Regions from separate parts of the Streptomyces sp. NPDC002911 genome, predicted to be linked through region 1. Evidence: riboswitches for the same ligand, from Rfam matches in the RefSeq annotation. Region 1 holds a riboswitch; each other region holds the start of a gene.

Region 1 (3,865 bases):
GATCGCGGCGCTCGACACCGGTGGGGCGCGCCTGCTCTTCGTCCACACACTGCTGCAGAGCCCCGCCGCCGAGCTGTGCCTTGGCAGCGGGATCCACCGGCTCTGATCCGGCACGCCCTCACCGGGCGCCCCTGCGGGGCGTCCCCACCGGGCGCCCCACCGGGCACCCCTTCGTCACCCCGGCCCCAGTGGCCGGAAGAGAGGACTGTCATGTCCGATTCGGAGTACTACGACCCGCTCACCCCGCGCAGGCCGAAGAGTGCGGACACCCAGGAGCGGCGAATGCCCCGCGGTGTCGTGATCCGGCTCTTCGCCTATCTGGTGGCCGGACATGTCGTCGCGGCCTTCCTCTTTCTCCTGTTCACCGTGGCCGGCAAGGGCTGAGTCCCGGCGTCACGCGCCCTCGACGAGGCGTTCACGCAGCTTCGCCCGGGTCTCGTGGCTGATCTTCAGCCCTTCGAGGATGTAGCGGTCCGTGCTGCCCCATATCTCCTCGATGGCGGCGAAAGCCGCGTCGAGGTACTCGACATGGGCACCGAAAAGCGGATTGAGCAGCTCCATCACCTCGTCGGACATGCCTGCCGACGAGGTGTCGCTGCGCCGCACCCTGTAGCGGCGGTGCGCGTCGTTCGACTTGAGGTAGTCGGCCTCGATGGCCTCCCTCTCGACGCCGACCGCGAGAAGCGAGACCGCGACCGACAGGCCTGCCCGGTCCTTGCCCGCAGCACAGTGCATCAGCGCCGGCACACTGTCCTCGGCCAGCGCGTGCAGGACGCGGCTGTGTTCGGCGGTGCGGTCCTTGATGATCGAGCGGTACGAAGCGATCATCCGTTCCGTTCCTCTGCCGTCGGCCAGGATCGAGCGGAGCTGCTGAATGTTCCCGTCGCGCACCAGCCGCCAGAACTCCGCGCCGTCGGCCGGGTCGGAGAGAGGAATGCTGACATTCCGGACGCCGGGCAGCTCTACGTCATGACCGTCGAGCTTGTGGTCGGCGGCGTTGCGGAAGTCGAAGATCGTGTGCAGGCCGAGCCCGGCGAGGAAGGCGGCGTCGGCCTCGGTGGCGTGGGCGAGGTGGCCGCTGCGGTAGAGGCGCCCGTACCGGACGGTGCGGCCGTCCGCGGTCGGAAGCCCGCCGACATCGCGGAAGTTGCGGACGCCGGCCAGACTGACGTCCGTCGGGTCGGGGCCGGCCGGCGGGACCGCTGGCAGCTGCGTCACAAGGACTCCTGAGTGTCGGGCGTCGGCGCCGCTCGCCGACGGGGGCACGTCCGCGACGATACGACATGGCTGCACCAGGCAAACCGTCCATGTCGCCGTGACGTCGGCCCGCCCGATGAGTCGACGTCCGCGTCATGTCCGTATTGGTCTATTTAGTGGAACATGCCCTGCTTGTGGGGTAGATGGGCTCAGGCGGGTGAGCGGGATCATATCCGTGACCGTGCGTGGTGAAGAGCCCAGGGGGTATTCCGGACGCTGCGCGGAAAGCCAAGATCTGTAATCCACGGAGTGTGACGGGAATTTCGTGCCAGAAATGAAGCGTCGATTCCGGTTCGCAATGCGCGGCTTGTTCGCAGCGTCCCGGCTCGCTTACGGTCACGGTCAATCCGGACGGAACGCCTAATCCTGCCGCCGCCCGGAATCCGCACCGACTCACGTGTGGCAGGAGCGGGGGAACCAGGTAAGCCGCCGGCCGGAGGGATCCGGTACGGCTCGGGGTTAAGTTGCGCACGGCGCGGCCGGGCATCTCCAGTCCGAACCCGACAGCTCACCTCGTAGGCGACGGAGAGGAATTCCCATGCCCGCACAAGGCAAGCACCGTCGTCCGAAGTCCCGCACGATCGCCCGAGGCGTCCTTGCCGCGGGGACCGGTGGCGCCGTTCTCGCCCTCCCGCTGATCGGCGCCACCGGCGCCCATGCCGCCGAGCAGGCCGCTCCGGCCGCCAAGTCCGGTGCCGCCCAGGGCGTCCCCGCCTCGGCGGGGAAGAGCTCCCCGAAGAGCTACTCCGTGCTCTCCGGTGACTACCTGGCGAAGATCGCGGCCGACAAGAAGATCAAGGGCGGCTGGCAGAAGCTGTACCAGGACAACCGTGACGTCGTCGGCGAGAACCCGAGCCTGATCCTCCCGGGCATGAAGCTGACCCTCGGCGCCAAGACGTCGGACTCCGCCGGCAAGTCCGCCGAGGCCGCACCCTCCAAGGCCGCCGCACCGTCGACGCCGAAGACCGCCGCTCCGGCCGAGAAGCCGGCCGCCGCCACCGAGGAGACGGCTGTGAAGACCGTCGACGCCGGTGCGTCGGAGAGCGACAGCTCCGGCTGGGCCGCCCCGGTCGAGAACCCCAACGTCACCACCCAGTACCGCGCCTCCGGCGCCAGCTGGTCCAGCGGCTACCACACGGGCTCCGACTTCCAGGCCGCCTCCGGCACCAGCGTCCGGTCCATCGGCCCGGGCACCGTGGTGTCCGCCGGGTGGAGCGGCTCGTACGGCAACGAGGTCGTCATTCAGCACAGCGACGGCATGTACTCCCAGTACGCCCACCTGTCCTCGCTCGAGGTCTCGGCCGGTCAGACCGTCACCGGCGGCCAGCAGCTCGGTCTTTCCGGTTCCACCGGCAACTCCACCGGCCCGCACCTCCACTTCGAGGTCCGGACCGGCCCGAGCTACGGCTCGGACGTCGACCCGATCGCCTACCTGCGGTCGCACGGCGTCTCCATCTGAGAGGCAGCACCTGACGGTGAAGGAGAGGGGCGGTGCGCGGTGGCGCGCCGCCCCCTCCTTATTCCGGCTTTACCAAAAACTGACCGGGTGGTTTTTCTCACCCCCCGTCAACCCCTTATTACGGTCGCGTAGGTCACATTCGCCGGTGCAGGATAAGCCCTTGTGGCAGACGATTCGAGAAACAATCAGCGAGGCATCATCGGGTCGTACGCAGCGATTGGCGACAGCTTCACCGAGGGAGTCGGAGACCCCGGCCCCGACGGGACGCTCGTCGGCTGGGCGGACCGGTTCGCGGTTCTCCTCGCGGACCAGCTCCCGGTCCCCGATGCGATAGTCGGCCCCGCGGACGACCCGCACGGGAATTTCCGGTACGCCAATCTCGCCGTACGCGGACGCCTCCTCGACCAGATAGTCGAGGAACAGGTCCCCCGCGCCAAGGAGCTGGCACCAGATCTGGTGAGCTTCTGCGCGGGCGGCAACGACATCCTCCGTCCCGGTTCCGACCCGGACGACGTGGCGGAACGCTTCGAGCGTGCGGTTGCCGAGCTGACCCAGACGGTCGGCACCGTTATGGTCACGACAGGGTTCGACACCCGTGACATCCCCGTGCTCAAGCACCTGCGGGGCAAGATCGCCATGTTCACCGCGCATGTCCGGTCCATCGCCGACCGATACGACTGCCCGGTGCTGGATCTGTGGTCCCTGCGGTCCGTGCAGGACAGGCGGGCCTGGGACAACGACCGGTTGCACCTCTCGCCGGAGGGGCACACCCGGGTCGCGCTGCGCGCAGCTCAGGTCCTCGGCCTTGAAGTGCCGACCGACCCCGACCAGCTATGGCCCCCGCAGGCACAGCGCGGGACGCTCGAGGTGCGGCGCGACGACATCCAGTGGGCGCGTGAATACCTCGTCCCGTGGATCGGCCGCCGACTGCGCGGGGAGTCCTCCGGGGACCACGTCGAGGCCAAGCGCCCCGACCTGCTGCCGCTCTGACCGCTCAGCCGCCGGCACACCGTCAGCGGCGGACGAAGGGGAGCGGTCGCCGGGCCGGACCCGGCGCCACAAGCCCGTCCGGGGCGGCTGTCCGCGTCGGACGGGCGGGTATCCGCTCCAGCACGCCGCCCGCGAACACGTCGTACAACGGCAGTGTCT
Region 2 (3,865 bases), on a different contig from region 1:
GGCTCGCCAACGAGGCGGCGCTCAAGATGAAAGAGGCGTCCCTGTCCTGGACCGAGTCGTACCCCGCGATGGAATACCGCCACGGCCCCATCAGCATCGCCACGACCGGTACCGCGACCTGGATGTTCGGCACCGCTCCGGAAGGACTACGGGAGCGGGTGCTGGCGACCGGGGCCCGTTGGGTGGAGAGCGGCCTGGACCCGCTGGCCGACCTGGTCCGGGTCCAGCGCCTGGCGATCGCCCGCGCGGCGGCCCGTGGCCTCGATCCCGACCTGCCGCGCCATCTGACCCGCTCCGTGGTGCTCGACGCGGCAGCGGGGGCCTGAAGCGGTCAGGGCATGCCACGCACCGGGCCGATGAGCAGCCCGGTACGCGGCCGTGACCGTGACGCGGGTCAGGCCTCCTCGAAGTAGGCGTCCAGCGCCTCGTCGAGCTCCGCCGTCCACGCCTTCAGGTCGCTGCGGGCGCCCGCCTCGACCTCGGCGTTGAACCACCGGCGGCTCGACAGGTGGACGGTTACGGTGAACCGGCGCCCGAAGCGGCCGGTCTTGACCTCGACCGCCCCGATCTCGGACCAGTCGAACTCCGCCTCCTGGTCGTCGAGCCGGAAGCGGACGCCCTCGGCGTCCGCCCTGATGGATCCGCGCCGGTCGCTGACCTCGAAGACGGGGCCGTCCCCGTCACCGGCGCCCTCACGCGTCGTATCGACGCCCGGGGCCGCGTCCTCCGGGGCCGCTTCGTCGGCGGCCGCGGAATCGTCCACGGCCTCCTCGGCCACCCCCTCGGCATGAGCGTCCACGATCTCGGCCTTCGGGTTGCGCTCGGGCGCCGCCTTCTCCGCTTCCGCCTCCGTCCGCGCGGGGGCAGGGGCCGTCAGGCCGGGGATGTACGCCGGGTCTGTCCCCGCGGCGAACTCGGACTTGATCTTCGAATCTATGCGCTGCTCCACGGCGGGCAGTATGGACGACGAACCTGTACGAGACCAGTCGCCCGGGTCCGGCCGGCCGGTCGCCGGTGCGCCGGCCGCCGTGGCGCGACCCCCTCCGGAAACGACTGACGGGTGGTAGGGGTTCCGCCGAACCCGTACCACCCGTCAGTCCTGTCCCTCTGTCACACGCCCGCGCGCCGGCGGTTTCGCCTCGGCGAGGACTCAGTAGGCCGAGAAGACGTTGTCGATCGAGCCGTACTTGTCAGCGGCGTAGTTGCACGCGGCCGTGATGTTGGCGACCGGGTCGTAGCTGTCCATCGACGTACCGGGCACGTGGTAGGCCTGGAAGGTCGGGTCGATGACCTGCAGCAGCCCCTTGGACGGGATACCCGCCGCCGCGTTGGAGTCCCAGTTGTTGATGGCCATCGGGTCACCCGAGGACTCGCGGATGATGTTGCGGTGGATCCCGTCGTAGCTGCCGGGGATGCCCTGCTCGGCCATGATGGCCAGCGACTCCTTGATCCAGCCGTCGAGGTCGTTCGTGTACGTGGCCGTCTCGGCGGCGGGAACGGCCTCGGTGGCGGGAACGGCTTCGGTGGCGGGCGCGCCCTCGGCGGCGACGGGGGTGCTCGCACGCTCCGAACGGTCGGCGCGGTCAGCGCTCTCCTCGGCCCGGTCGGACGCCTTGGATTCGGCCTTCTCGGCCTTGTCCGCCGACTTGTTCTCGGCCTTGGCACCGATGGTCAGCTGAAGACCGGGGCGAATCAGGTCGGGGTTTCCACCGACAACCTTCTGATTGGTCTCGTACAGGGCCTTCCAGCCGCCGCTGACAGAATGCTCACGGGCGATCTTGGCGAGGGTGTCGCCCACGACGACGGAATAGGCGCCGGTCTCGGACTTCTGCGCGGCAATTCCCTTGCCGGATACGGCAGTAGACGTCGCCGCCTTTTCGACGGCGGTCGGCTGGGCCGGGGCGGCGAAGGCGCCGGTCGCACCGATCACAGGAAGGGCCAGGGCGGCTCCACCCGTGCTCACGGCGATGATACCGCGGGTCAGTGAACTGGCCCTGTAACGACGGTGCTTACCATTCTCGGGCATGCTGAATTCCTCTCCGTCGCCTGCGAAGTGAGCTGTCGGGTTCGGACTGGAGATGTCCGGTCGCATACGAATGCGACTTCACCCCGAGCCGCTCCGGAAACCGGATCGGCGCTTACTTGGGTCCCCCGCTCCTGCCGCACGAAGAAGTGGTCGGGTAACCGGACGGCGGCAGGATTAGGCGTTCCGTCCGGAGTGATGGCGACCGTAGGCGAGAAATAGGGAAAGGAACAAGCCCGGCATGGTGATCACAATTCATCCGGAAGATCAATTCACGGGAATTCATGTAATCCACCCCACATCGCGCCGGCCATTCCCGTTGGCACAGAAGGGAACCGGCTGCCGCACCCCCGCGTCCGGGGTGCGCGAAGTGACCCTGGTCACGGAGTCCGATTCGGGCGCTTTGTTCCCGATCGAAGAGGGTCAGGTCGCATGAAATGGCCTTTTATGGATTACGGGATTAATTTAAAAAACCAGACCAAATCGGACATGCGGCTCATGAGTGCGACCGCCATGACCGACGTACTGATCGCTGCCGCAGCCGCCGGCATTCCGGTCCATGACCTCGACGACCCGGCTGCCGTTCGATGGGTGGGGCCGGGCGGCGAACTCAGCCGGAAGCCGCACTGGGCGACCGTCCGGGCGCACCACGGCGACAAGGGACGCGCCGCGGCACAGCAGTGGCCCGCAGCAGCCCGTAAGGGTTTGCTGCGGGCCACTGCGGACCGAGGCCCGTCCCCCGCCGTCCGCCGGCCGGCCGCCTCGCGTCAGTCCTGGATCATGATGGCGAGTGCCGGGCACACGGCCGCGGCCTGCTGGACGTCGTCGGCACGGTCCGAGGACGGCGTGGCGTCGAGCAGTACGGCGATGCCGTCGTCGTCCTGGTCGAACACGTCGGCGGCGGCGACCACGCACTGTCCGGACGCCACGCACTTGTCCTGGTCGAGGATCACCTTCATGAAGACTCCTTCGTCGTCGGTGTCACTGTGCGGCGGGGTGTGGGGGGTGCACGGTCACCACGCCACGGGCAGTTCGTGGACGCCGTAGACGGCTCCGTCGTGCTTGAACGACAGCTCCTCCAGCGGGGCGTCCAGACGCAGCGTGGGGATGCGACGGTAGAGGGTGCTGTAGACGACCTGCAGCTCCATGCGCGCCAGCGGCTGACCGAGGCACTGGTGCACGCCGAAACCGAAGGCCACATGACGCCGGGCGTCGCGCCGGAGGTCGAGCCGGTCGGGGTCGGCGAAGACCTCGGGGTCACGGTTGCCGATGTCGTTGGGCACGATGATTCCCTCGCCCGCCCGGATGACCTCGCCCGCGATCTCGATGTCCTCCAGGGCCACGCGACGGCGGCCCCCGTGGGTGATGTTGAGATAGCGCAGCAGCTCCTCGACGGCACCGGAGACCACGGTGGGGTCCTCGGTGTCACGCAGCAGCGCGAGCTGGCCGGGATGCTCGAGCAGGGCGAGGGTGCCCAGAGCGATCATGTTCGCCGTGGTCTCGTGTCCGGCGAGCAGCAGCAGGACGCCCATCTCGGCCGCCTCACGGCGGGACAGTTCACCCGCCTCGACCCGGGTACCGAGTCCTGACAGGAGGTCGTTCACGGGCCGGGCTATCTTGTGACCCATCAGCTCGTCCAGATAGCCGATCAGATTGCCGTGGGCCACGGCCCGTACCTCGGGATCCGCGCTCCGGCTGATGAGGATCTTGCTGTTCTCCTGGAAGAAGTCGTGGTCGGCGTACGGCACTCCGAGCAGTTCGCAGATGACGAGCGAGGGAACCGGGAGCGCGAACGTCTGGACGAGGTCGGCCTGCGGGGGCCCGGCCAGCATGTCGTCGATC
Region 3 (3,865 bases), on a different contig from region 1:
ACCAGCCGCCCAGGGAGCGCAGATCCTCGCCCTCGCCCCTGCGCACCCGCTCCTGCCCCAGCCTGACCAGGCCGCGGAGCACCTTGAGGTGCGCCTCGGTGCGGCGCTGAGCCGCGCGGGCGGCTCCGAGGGGCTCCAGGAGCATCCGGATCTCCAGGAGGTCGGCGGCCTCCTGCTCCGTGGGTTCGGCGACGCAGGCACCGGCGTGCCGGCGGGTGACGACGAACCCCTCGGATTCCAGGGTGCGCAGCGCCTCGCGTACGGGGACGCGGGAGACGCCGTAGCGACGTGCGAGCACCTCTTCGGTGAGGCGGCTGCCGCGCTCGAAGACACCGGAGACGATGTCGTCACGGATTGCCGTGCATACCGAATGCGCGGGAATGCGCATGTCCGAACCTCCGCCTTAATCCCCGCGAAACGCGGCCGATCGACGCCTGTTCTGTGACTCTATTGCAAACGGCTGGAATTTCCGATGGCGGGGTGTAATCCATGGATATCTTTTGGCCAGGGGAGCACGTGCGCGGGGCTTCTGCGGGCCTCTCACCCGGACATGGCGAGGGCCCCGGCGGATGCCGGGGCCCTCGTCCGAGCGATGTGGTGCGGCGCGGGTCAGACCTGGACGCCGTGGGCGCGGAGGTACGCGACGGGATCCATGTCCGAGCCGTACTCGGCGGTGGCCCGGGCCTCGAAGTGCAGGTGCGGCCCGGTGGAGTTGCCGGTCGAGCCGGAGACGCCTATCCGCTCGCCCGAGCCGACGCTCTGGCCGACGGACACACCGATCGAGGAGAGGTGGCCGTATTGGGTGTACGTACCGTCCTTCATCCGGAGCACGATGTTGTTGCCGTACGCGCCGCCCCAGCCCGCCTCCACGACCGTGCCGGCGCCGACTGCGACGACAGAGGTGCCGGACGCCGCCTGGAAGTCGACGCCGGAGTGGCTGCCGGAGGACCAGAGCGCTCCTCCGGACTGGTAGCCGGTGGTCACGTGCGAGCCTGCGACCGGGAGGTGGAAGGAGTTCAGCCGGGCACGCTCGGCGGCGCGTGCGGCGCGCGCCTCGGCCTCGCGTGCCTCCTTGGCACGGGCTTCGGCCTTGCGCTTCGCCTCAGCCTCCGCCTTCGCCTCGGCCTCCGCCTTGGCCTCGGCCTTCGCTTCAGCCTCGGCGGCGACGTCGGCCTGGTGCTGCTGCGCCTTCGCCTGGGCGTCGATCTGCGCGGCGAGGGTGGTATCGAGGACGACCGCCTGGGTCAGGCCGGTGGCGGTGACGGCCTCGGAGTCCGCGGCGAGGGCCGGGGAGGCCGGGGTGCCGATGACGCCGGCGGTGGCCAGGGCCGCGATACCGGCGGCCTCGGCGCTCTTGCGCGTCAGGCGGCTCGGGGCACGGTGCTTCCCGGTGGCACGGATGAACGCCATGGAGGGGCTGGATCCTTTCCTTCCTTCTCGCCTACCGGGTTAGCTGACGGGTTCGGAGCAGGAAGGTCTCCTACGGGCCCCTGAGCCTGCGACGAGGACAGGGATCCGATTCACCCCAGGGACTTCATGGGTCCCCGGCTCCCCAGGCTCGCGCCTGACGGGGACTCGGCGATGACTGTCCGGCGCCGCGGACGCGGCAGTCGTCTGGCGGACAGCCGGGCCGACGCTAGAGCGGGCCGCTTTCCCGCACCAAACGGAAAGGGTCCTTTGTCGCACATCCCACAGGATGAATGACGGCTTTTTCTACGAAACGGACATATGACGGACCCCAGCGGGAGTGCGCTCGCCGGGGTCCGTCATGTCCTGTTCTGTCAGCCGGTGACGACCGACACCTCGCCGATGCCGAGCGCCTTCACGGGCTCCGCGATCTGCGCGGCGTCCCCGACCAGGACAGTGACCAGCCGGTCGACCGGGAACGCGTTGACCACGGCGGCGGTCGCCTCGACCGTGCCGGTCCCTGCCAGGCGCGCGTACAGCTCGGCCTGGTAGTCATCCGGCAGGTGCTGCTCCACCTGGTCGGCCAGGGTGCCCGCGACGGAGGCAGCCGTCTCGTACTTCAGCGGGGCCACGCCCACGAGGTTCTGCACGGCGGTCTCACGCTCGGCGTCGGTGAGCCCCTCGGCCGCCAGGGTGCGCAGGACCTTCCACAGGTCGTCGAGGGCGGGGCCGGTGGACTCCGTGTCGACGGAGCCGCTGATGGCGAGCATCGCGGCACCGGTCGCCCCGGAGGCGGAACCGGGCGCCGTCGAGCGCAGCACCTGTCCGAAGGCCCGCACGCCGTAGGTGTAGCCCTTCTCCTCGCGCAGCACCCGGTCCAGCCGCGAGGTGAGGGTGCCTCCCAGACAGTACGTGCCGAGAACCTGGGCGGGCCACACGCTGTCGTGCCGGTCCGCTCCGATCCGGCCGATCAACAGCTGGGTCTGCACGGCTCCGGGGCGGTCCACGATGACCACACGGCCGGTGTCGTCCGCAGTGATCGGGGGTACCGGCCGGGCCTGGCCCGCATTGCCCGACCAGCCCCCGACGGTTTCGGAGAGCAGCGCGTCCAGGTCCACCTCGGTGAGGTCACCGACGACGACCGCCGTCGCGGTGGACGGGCGCACATGGGCGTCGTAGAAGGCACGCACGGCGGCGGCGTCGATACGCCGGACCGTCTCCTCGGTGCCCTGGCGCGGACGCGACATCCGTGCCGTGGCGGGGAAGAGCTCCTTGGAGAGCTGTTTGGCGGCCCGTCGGGCCGGGTTCGCCTGCTCGTGCGGGATCTCGTCGAGGCGGTTGCCCACCAGACGCTCGACCTCGCTCTCCGCGAAGGCCGGGGCCCGCAGGGCCTCGGCGACCAGGCCGAGGGCCTTGGGCAGCCGCGAGACCGGCACCTCCAGGGAGACCCGCACACCCGGGTGGTCCGCGTGGGCGTCCAGCGTGGCGCCGCACCGCTCCAGCTCGGCGGCAAACTCCTCCGCCGAGTGCTTGTCCGTGCCCTCGGACAGCGCGCGCGCCATGATCGTGGCCACACCGTCCAGACCCTCGGGCTCGGCGTCCAGCGGGGCGTCCAGGAAGATCTCCACCGCGACGACCTGCTGGCCGGGGCGGTGGCAGCGCAGCACGGTCAGCCCGTTGGGCAGGGTGCCACGCTCGGGTGCGGGAAAGGCCCAGGGCCTGGCCTCGCCGGCGGTCGGCTGCGGGTGGTACTCCATCGCTACTCCAGTCACGGCGGCGTCGGTCACTTGTCGGCCCCCTCGTGCGCGTCGGTGCCGTCCGTCTCGTCGGCCGGTTCGAGCGGCTCGTAGACCAGGACCGCACGGTTGTCGGGGCGCAGATGCGCCTGGGCGGCGGCCTTGACCTCGTCGGCCGTCACGTCGAGCACCCGGCCCACCGCGGTCAGGGCGAGCTGCGGGTCACCGAACAGGACGGCGTACCGGCACAGTTCGTCGGCGCGGCCGGAGACCGTGCCGAGCCGGTCCAGCCACTCACGCTCCAACTGCGCCTGCGCACGTTCCATTTCCTCCGGCGTGGGGCCCTCCTCCGCGAAGCGGGCCAGTTCCTCGTCGACGGCCTCCTCGATCAGGGGCACCTCGACGCCCCCGGACGTCTTGACGTCCAGCCAGCCCAGCGAGGGCGCGCCGGCCAGCCTGAGCAGCCCGAATCCCGCGGCCACCGCCGTACGGTCGCGGCGGACCAGGCGGTTGTGCAGACGGGACGACTCGCCGCCGCCGAGCACGGTCAGTGCGAGGTCCGCGGCGTCGCACTCACGTGTGCCGTCGTGCGGCAGCCGGTAGGCGGCCATCAGCGCACGCGCGGGAACCTTCTCCTGGACCACTTCACGCAGCTGTTCGCCGATGACGGCGGGCAGCGAACCGTCCCGCGGGGGCTGCTTGCCGTCGTGGGAGGGGATGGA
Region 4 (3,865 bases), on a different contig from region 1:
GACGACTTCATCGAGAAGGGGAACGCCGACCTCATCCATGACTTCGCCTTCCCGCTCCCCATCTACGCCATCTGTGACCTGCTGGGGGTGCCGCGCGAGGACCAGGACGACTTCCGCGACTGGGCGGGCATGATGATCCGGCACGGCGGGGGTCCGCGGGGCGGAGTGGCCAGGTCGGTCAAGAAGATGCGCGGCTATCTCGCCGAACTCATCCACCGTAAAAGGGAGAACCCCGGCGACGACCTGATCTCCGGGCTGATCCGGGCGAGCGATCACGGCGAGCACCTCAGCGAGAACGAGGCCGCAGCCATGGCTTTCATCCTCTTGTTCGCCGGTTTTGAGACAACCGTGAACCTCATCGGCAACGGAACCTACGCTCTGCTGCGCAACCCGTCCCAGCGTGAACGCCTGGAACGCTCGCTGGCCGCGGGGGAGACGGAACTGCTCGACACGGGCCTTGAGGAGCTGCTGCGCTACGACGGGCCGGTGGAGCTCGCGACATGGCGCTACGCCACCGAACCCGTGACGCTGGGAGGGCAGGACATCGCGGCGGGGGACCCCGTTCTCGTGGTGCTGGCCGCCGCCGACCGGGACCCGGAGCGGTTCCAGGATGCGGACACCCTGGATCTCGCACGGAGTGACAATCAGCACCTCGGATACGGGCACGGCATCCACTACTGCCTGGGGGCGCCGCTGGCCCGGCTGGAGGGCCGGGTCGCGTTGGCGACCCTGCTGAGACGCCTTCCCGACCTGCGGCTCGCTGCGGAACCCACCGATTTGCGATGGCGCGGCGGGCTCATCATGCGTGGACTACGCACACTTCCCGTCGAGTTCGATCCCGGGTATTCAGCCGAAAAAGGTGACAGGCTGTCATCTCTGTGACTTTCACGTGATCTCCGCTGCATCGACTTGTGACACACGTTCGAGTGGGGCTAGGTTCACCGTTCGACTCACCCGTCACATGTCAGTCACACGGAAGGCAATCCCATGGGCTCCGCGACCGGCAGACACCGTCGCCCTCGCCAGGCACCCGCCATCGTCGTCGCCGCAGGCGTCACGGGATCGGCGATCGCCATCCCGCTGCTGGGCGCGGGCAGCGCGCAAGCCGCAGACACGTCGACCTGGGACCGGGTCGCCGAGTGCGAGAGCGGTGGCATGTGGAGTGCCGACCTCGGCAACGGCTACTACGGCGGCCTGCAGTTCTCGCAGGACGACTGGTCGGACTACGGCGGCACGGACTACGCGCCCCGCGCCGACCTCGCCAGCCGCTCGCAGCAGATAGCCGTCGCGGAGAAGGTGCTGGACGACAAGGGCCCCCAGGCGTGGTCCAGCTGCGCGGTGATCTCCGGGCTCGTCGTGGACGGCACGCTGCCCGGCGTCGACCCGGGCAACGAGCCGACCGCCGAGCCCTCGGACACCGCGACCCCGTCCGAGACCCCCTCGTCCGAAGCGTCGGATCCGGCGGACGCGGACGACGAAGCGAACAGCTCCGCGGACTCCGAGAAGTCCGACGGCTCCGACCCGACGGGTGAGGCGGACCGGAACGCGCCCGACGACACGGCGGACCAGGATGACGAGGCCGGCACGTCGCCGTCCGCCACTCCGGTGCCCGAGGCCTCCGAGGCGTCCGGCGCCTCGAAGGGTGACGGGGCGGAGGGTGGAAAGCACCGCGGCACCCCGGCCCCCGAGGCGAGCGCCGGATCCGGTCCCGACGACGGGCGGGACGCCGGCCGGCACGCCTCGCGCGGCGACTCCGAGGCGCGTCAGGGGGCGGAGGGGGCGTACACCGTCCGCGAGGGCGACAACCTCTGGACGATCGCCGACGCGCAGGAGCTTTCGGGCGGCTGGTCCGCGCTCTACGAGGCCAACAAGGACGAGCTGGGCTCCGACCCGGACCTGATTCTTCCCGGCCAGAGCCTGGACCTCGGACTCGTCGGCGCGAACGCGCAGGGCGACCAGGCGGAGACCACCGCCGCCAACTGATCACACGCACGAAAACGCCTTGAAAACTGGGGTAGTTCAGAGACCTATGTCCACTTATGCATAAGTGAGACATGGGTCTCTTTGCTTCAACTGGTGTGCTCAGTCCGCCCGATCCGTCCATATTGGCTCCGACCTGCGAAAACAACCCGCCCCATCGGGTGTTACGCACTGATTGGCCGTTATGTCCACCGTTGAACGCGGGGGTTGTGTGTGTTTACGGTCGGAGCCGCTCGCACCGCGGGCACCTTCGACCGTCACGCCGAATCCTGCCGTCGGCCGAAGGAGACCGACGCGTAAAGCGCCGTAGGCAGGAGCGGGGGACCCAGGTAGGCGCCGGACCCGGCCGTCGGAAGACGGGTGAGGGTGCGGCTAGGGGTGAAGTCGTCCGCGAGTGCGGGTGACCGGGCAACTCACAGGCCCGAACCCGACAGCTCACCTCGTAGGCGTCGGTGAGGAGAACCATGCTGCTTTCCAGCAAGGGCAAGCACCGCCGCCCGTCCAAAGCCGTCCGTATCGCGACCCTGGCCGGTGTCACCGGTGCCGCCGTCGCCGTACCGCTCATGGGCGCGACCGGCGCCTCTGCTGCCTCCGTCGACACCTGGGACGCCGTCGCCCAGTGCGAGTCCGGTGGCAACTGGTCCATCAACACCGGCAACGGCTACTACGGCGGCCTGCAGTTCTCGCAGTCCAGCTGGGCGGCGGCCGGCGGCACCCAGTACGCCGCCCGCGCCGACCTGGCCACCAAGAGCCAGCAGATAGCGGCCGCCGAGAAGCTCCTCGACCTGCAGGGCCCGGGTGCCTGGGCCTGCGCCGGTGCCGGCGGCCTGACGGACGACGGTGTCGACCCGGGTGTCGACACCGGCTCCGAGAAGATCGGCGACACGGCCCCGCAGGCCGCGCCGGAGCGCAAGGCCGAGCAGCCGACCACGCGCAGCGAGAAGCGTGAGGCCCCCGCGAAGACCGTCACCACCCCGACCGGCCAGAAGGTCGAGAAGGGCGACGGCGAGTACAAGGTGAAGGCCGGCGACACCCTCAGCAAGATCGCCGACGCGAAGAAGGCCGAGGGCGGCTGGGAGAAGCTCTTCAAGCTGAACGACGACATCGTCGACGACGCCGACCTGATCTTCCCGGGTCAGCAGCTCCACCTGAAGTAGTCACCATCGCCCCGGGGCCCCCTCCTGCCCCGAAGGCCCGGCCCGGCGCGCTGCCCCCCGCGTGCCGGGCCGGGGCCGCGCCGGGGCCGTGCAGGGCATCCGTCGGCGGGGACAGGCCGCGAGCCCGCCGTGAGGGTGAGCCTTCGGTTCTTGTAGTTACTTGCCAGTAAAATTCTGGAGCTTTGCCCGGAATGCAAGTCCTCGGGTCCTTTTTCGTCCCAGGGGACGGGCGGACGGCCGACGGAGCGGGCCGAGCCGGTTAGGCTCGTGGCGCAAGGCCACAGTGACCCTGCACAACCAGTGTCAGATCCCAGAAGGAGATGCCTCGTGCCGTCCATCGACGTCGTCGTAGCCAGGGAAATCCTCGACTCCCGGGGGAACCCCACGGTCGAGGTCGAGGTCGGCCTCGACGACGGCAGCACGGGACGTGCTGCTGTTCCGTCCGGAGCCTCCACCGGAGCGTTCGAGGCCATCGAGCTCCGCGACGGCGACCCCAGCCGTTACCAGGGCAAGGGCGTCGAGAAGGCCGTCCTCGCCGTGATCGAGCAGATCGGCCCGGAGCTCGTCGGGTACGACGCCACCGAGCAGCGCCTCATCGACCAGGCGATGTTCGACCTGGACGCGACCGAGAACAAGGGCTCGCTCGGCGCCAACGCCATCCTCGGTGTCTCGCTGGCCGTGGCGCACGCCGCGTCCGAGGCCTCCGACCTCCCGCTGTTCCGCTACCT

The links. A riboswitch is a leader RNA that binds a small molecule or an ion and turns the genes downstream of it on or off. The one in region 1 is predicted to bind cyclic di-AMP.
Region 2: another riboswitch for cyclic di-AMP. It lies ahead of ACWD04_RS17900 (transglycosylase SLT domain-containing protein); the one in region 1 lies ahead of ACWD04_RS25245 (M23 family metallopeptidase).
Region 3: another riboswitch for cyclic di-AMP. It lies ahead of ACWD04_RS24640 (M23 family metallopeptidase); the one in region 1 lies ahead of ACWD04_RS25245 (M23 family metallopeptidase).
Region 4: another riboswitch for cyclic di-AMP. It lies ahead of ACWD04_RS12585 (transglycosylase family protein); the one in region 1 lies ahead of ACWD04_RS25245 (M23 family metallopeptidase).

The regions. Positions count from the first base shown of each region.
Region 1 is NZ_JBSFUO010000020.1:48,519-52,383, reverse strand. Features, by position in the region: gene ACWD04_RS25260 (helix-turn-helix domain-containing protein) at 1-106, shown strand, start outside; gene ACWD04_RS25255 (DUF6126 family protein) at 211-384, shown strand; gene ACWD04_RS25250 (tyrosine-protein phosphatase) at 394-1,218, opposite strand; cyclic di-AMP (ydaO/yuaA leader) riboswitch at 1,634-1,792, shown strand; gene ACWD04_RS25245 (M23 family metallopeptidase) at 1,796-2,716, shown strand; gene ACWD04_RS25240 (SGNH/GDSL hydrolase family protein) at 2,879-3,706, shown strand; gene ACWD04_RS25235 (STM4011 family radical SAM protein) at 3,729-3,865, opposite strand, start outside.
Region 2 is NZ_JBSFUO010000010.1:129,018-132,882, reverse strand. Features, by position in the region: gene ACWD04_RS17910 (SIS domain-containing protein) at 1-326, shown strand, start outside; gene ACWD04_RS17905 (hypothetical protein) at 395-949, opposite strand; gene ACWD04_RS17900 (transglycosylase SLT domain-containing protein) at 1,151-2,026, opposite strand; cyclic di-AMP (ydaO/yuaA leader) riboswitch at 2,029-2,189, opposite strand; gene ACWD04_RS17895 (hypothetical protein) at 2,265-2,459, shown strand; gene ACWD04_RS17890 (ferredoxin) at 2,791-2,982, opposite strand; gene ACWD04_RS17885 (cytochrome P450) at 3,037-3,865, opposite strand, start outside.
Region 3 is NZ_JBSFUO010000019.1:15,683-19,547, forward strand. Features, by position in the region: gene ACWD04_RS24635 (GntR family transcriptional regulator) at 1-388, opposite strand, end outside; gene ACWD04_RS24640 (M23 family metallopeptidase) at 610-1,410, opposite strand; cyclic di-AMP (ydaO/yuaA leader) riboswitch at 1,424-1,591, opposite strand; gene ACWD04_RS24645 (M16 family metallopeptidase) at 1,782-3,164, opposite strand; gene ACWD04_RS24650 (M16 family metallopeptidase) at 3,191-3,865, opposite strand, start outside.
Region 4 is NZ_JBSFUO010000006.1:244,596-248,460, forward strand. Features, by position in the region: gene ACWD04_RS12575 (cytochrome P450 family protein) at 1-882, shown strand, start outside; gene ACWD04_RS12580 (transglycosylase family protein) at 988-1,983, shown strand; cyclic di-AMP (ydaO/yuaA leader) riboswitch at 2,273-2,444, shown strand; gene ACWD04_RS12585 (transglycosylase family protein) at 2,445-3,137, shown strand; gene eno (phosphopyruvate hydratase) at 3,465-3,865, shown strand, end outside.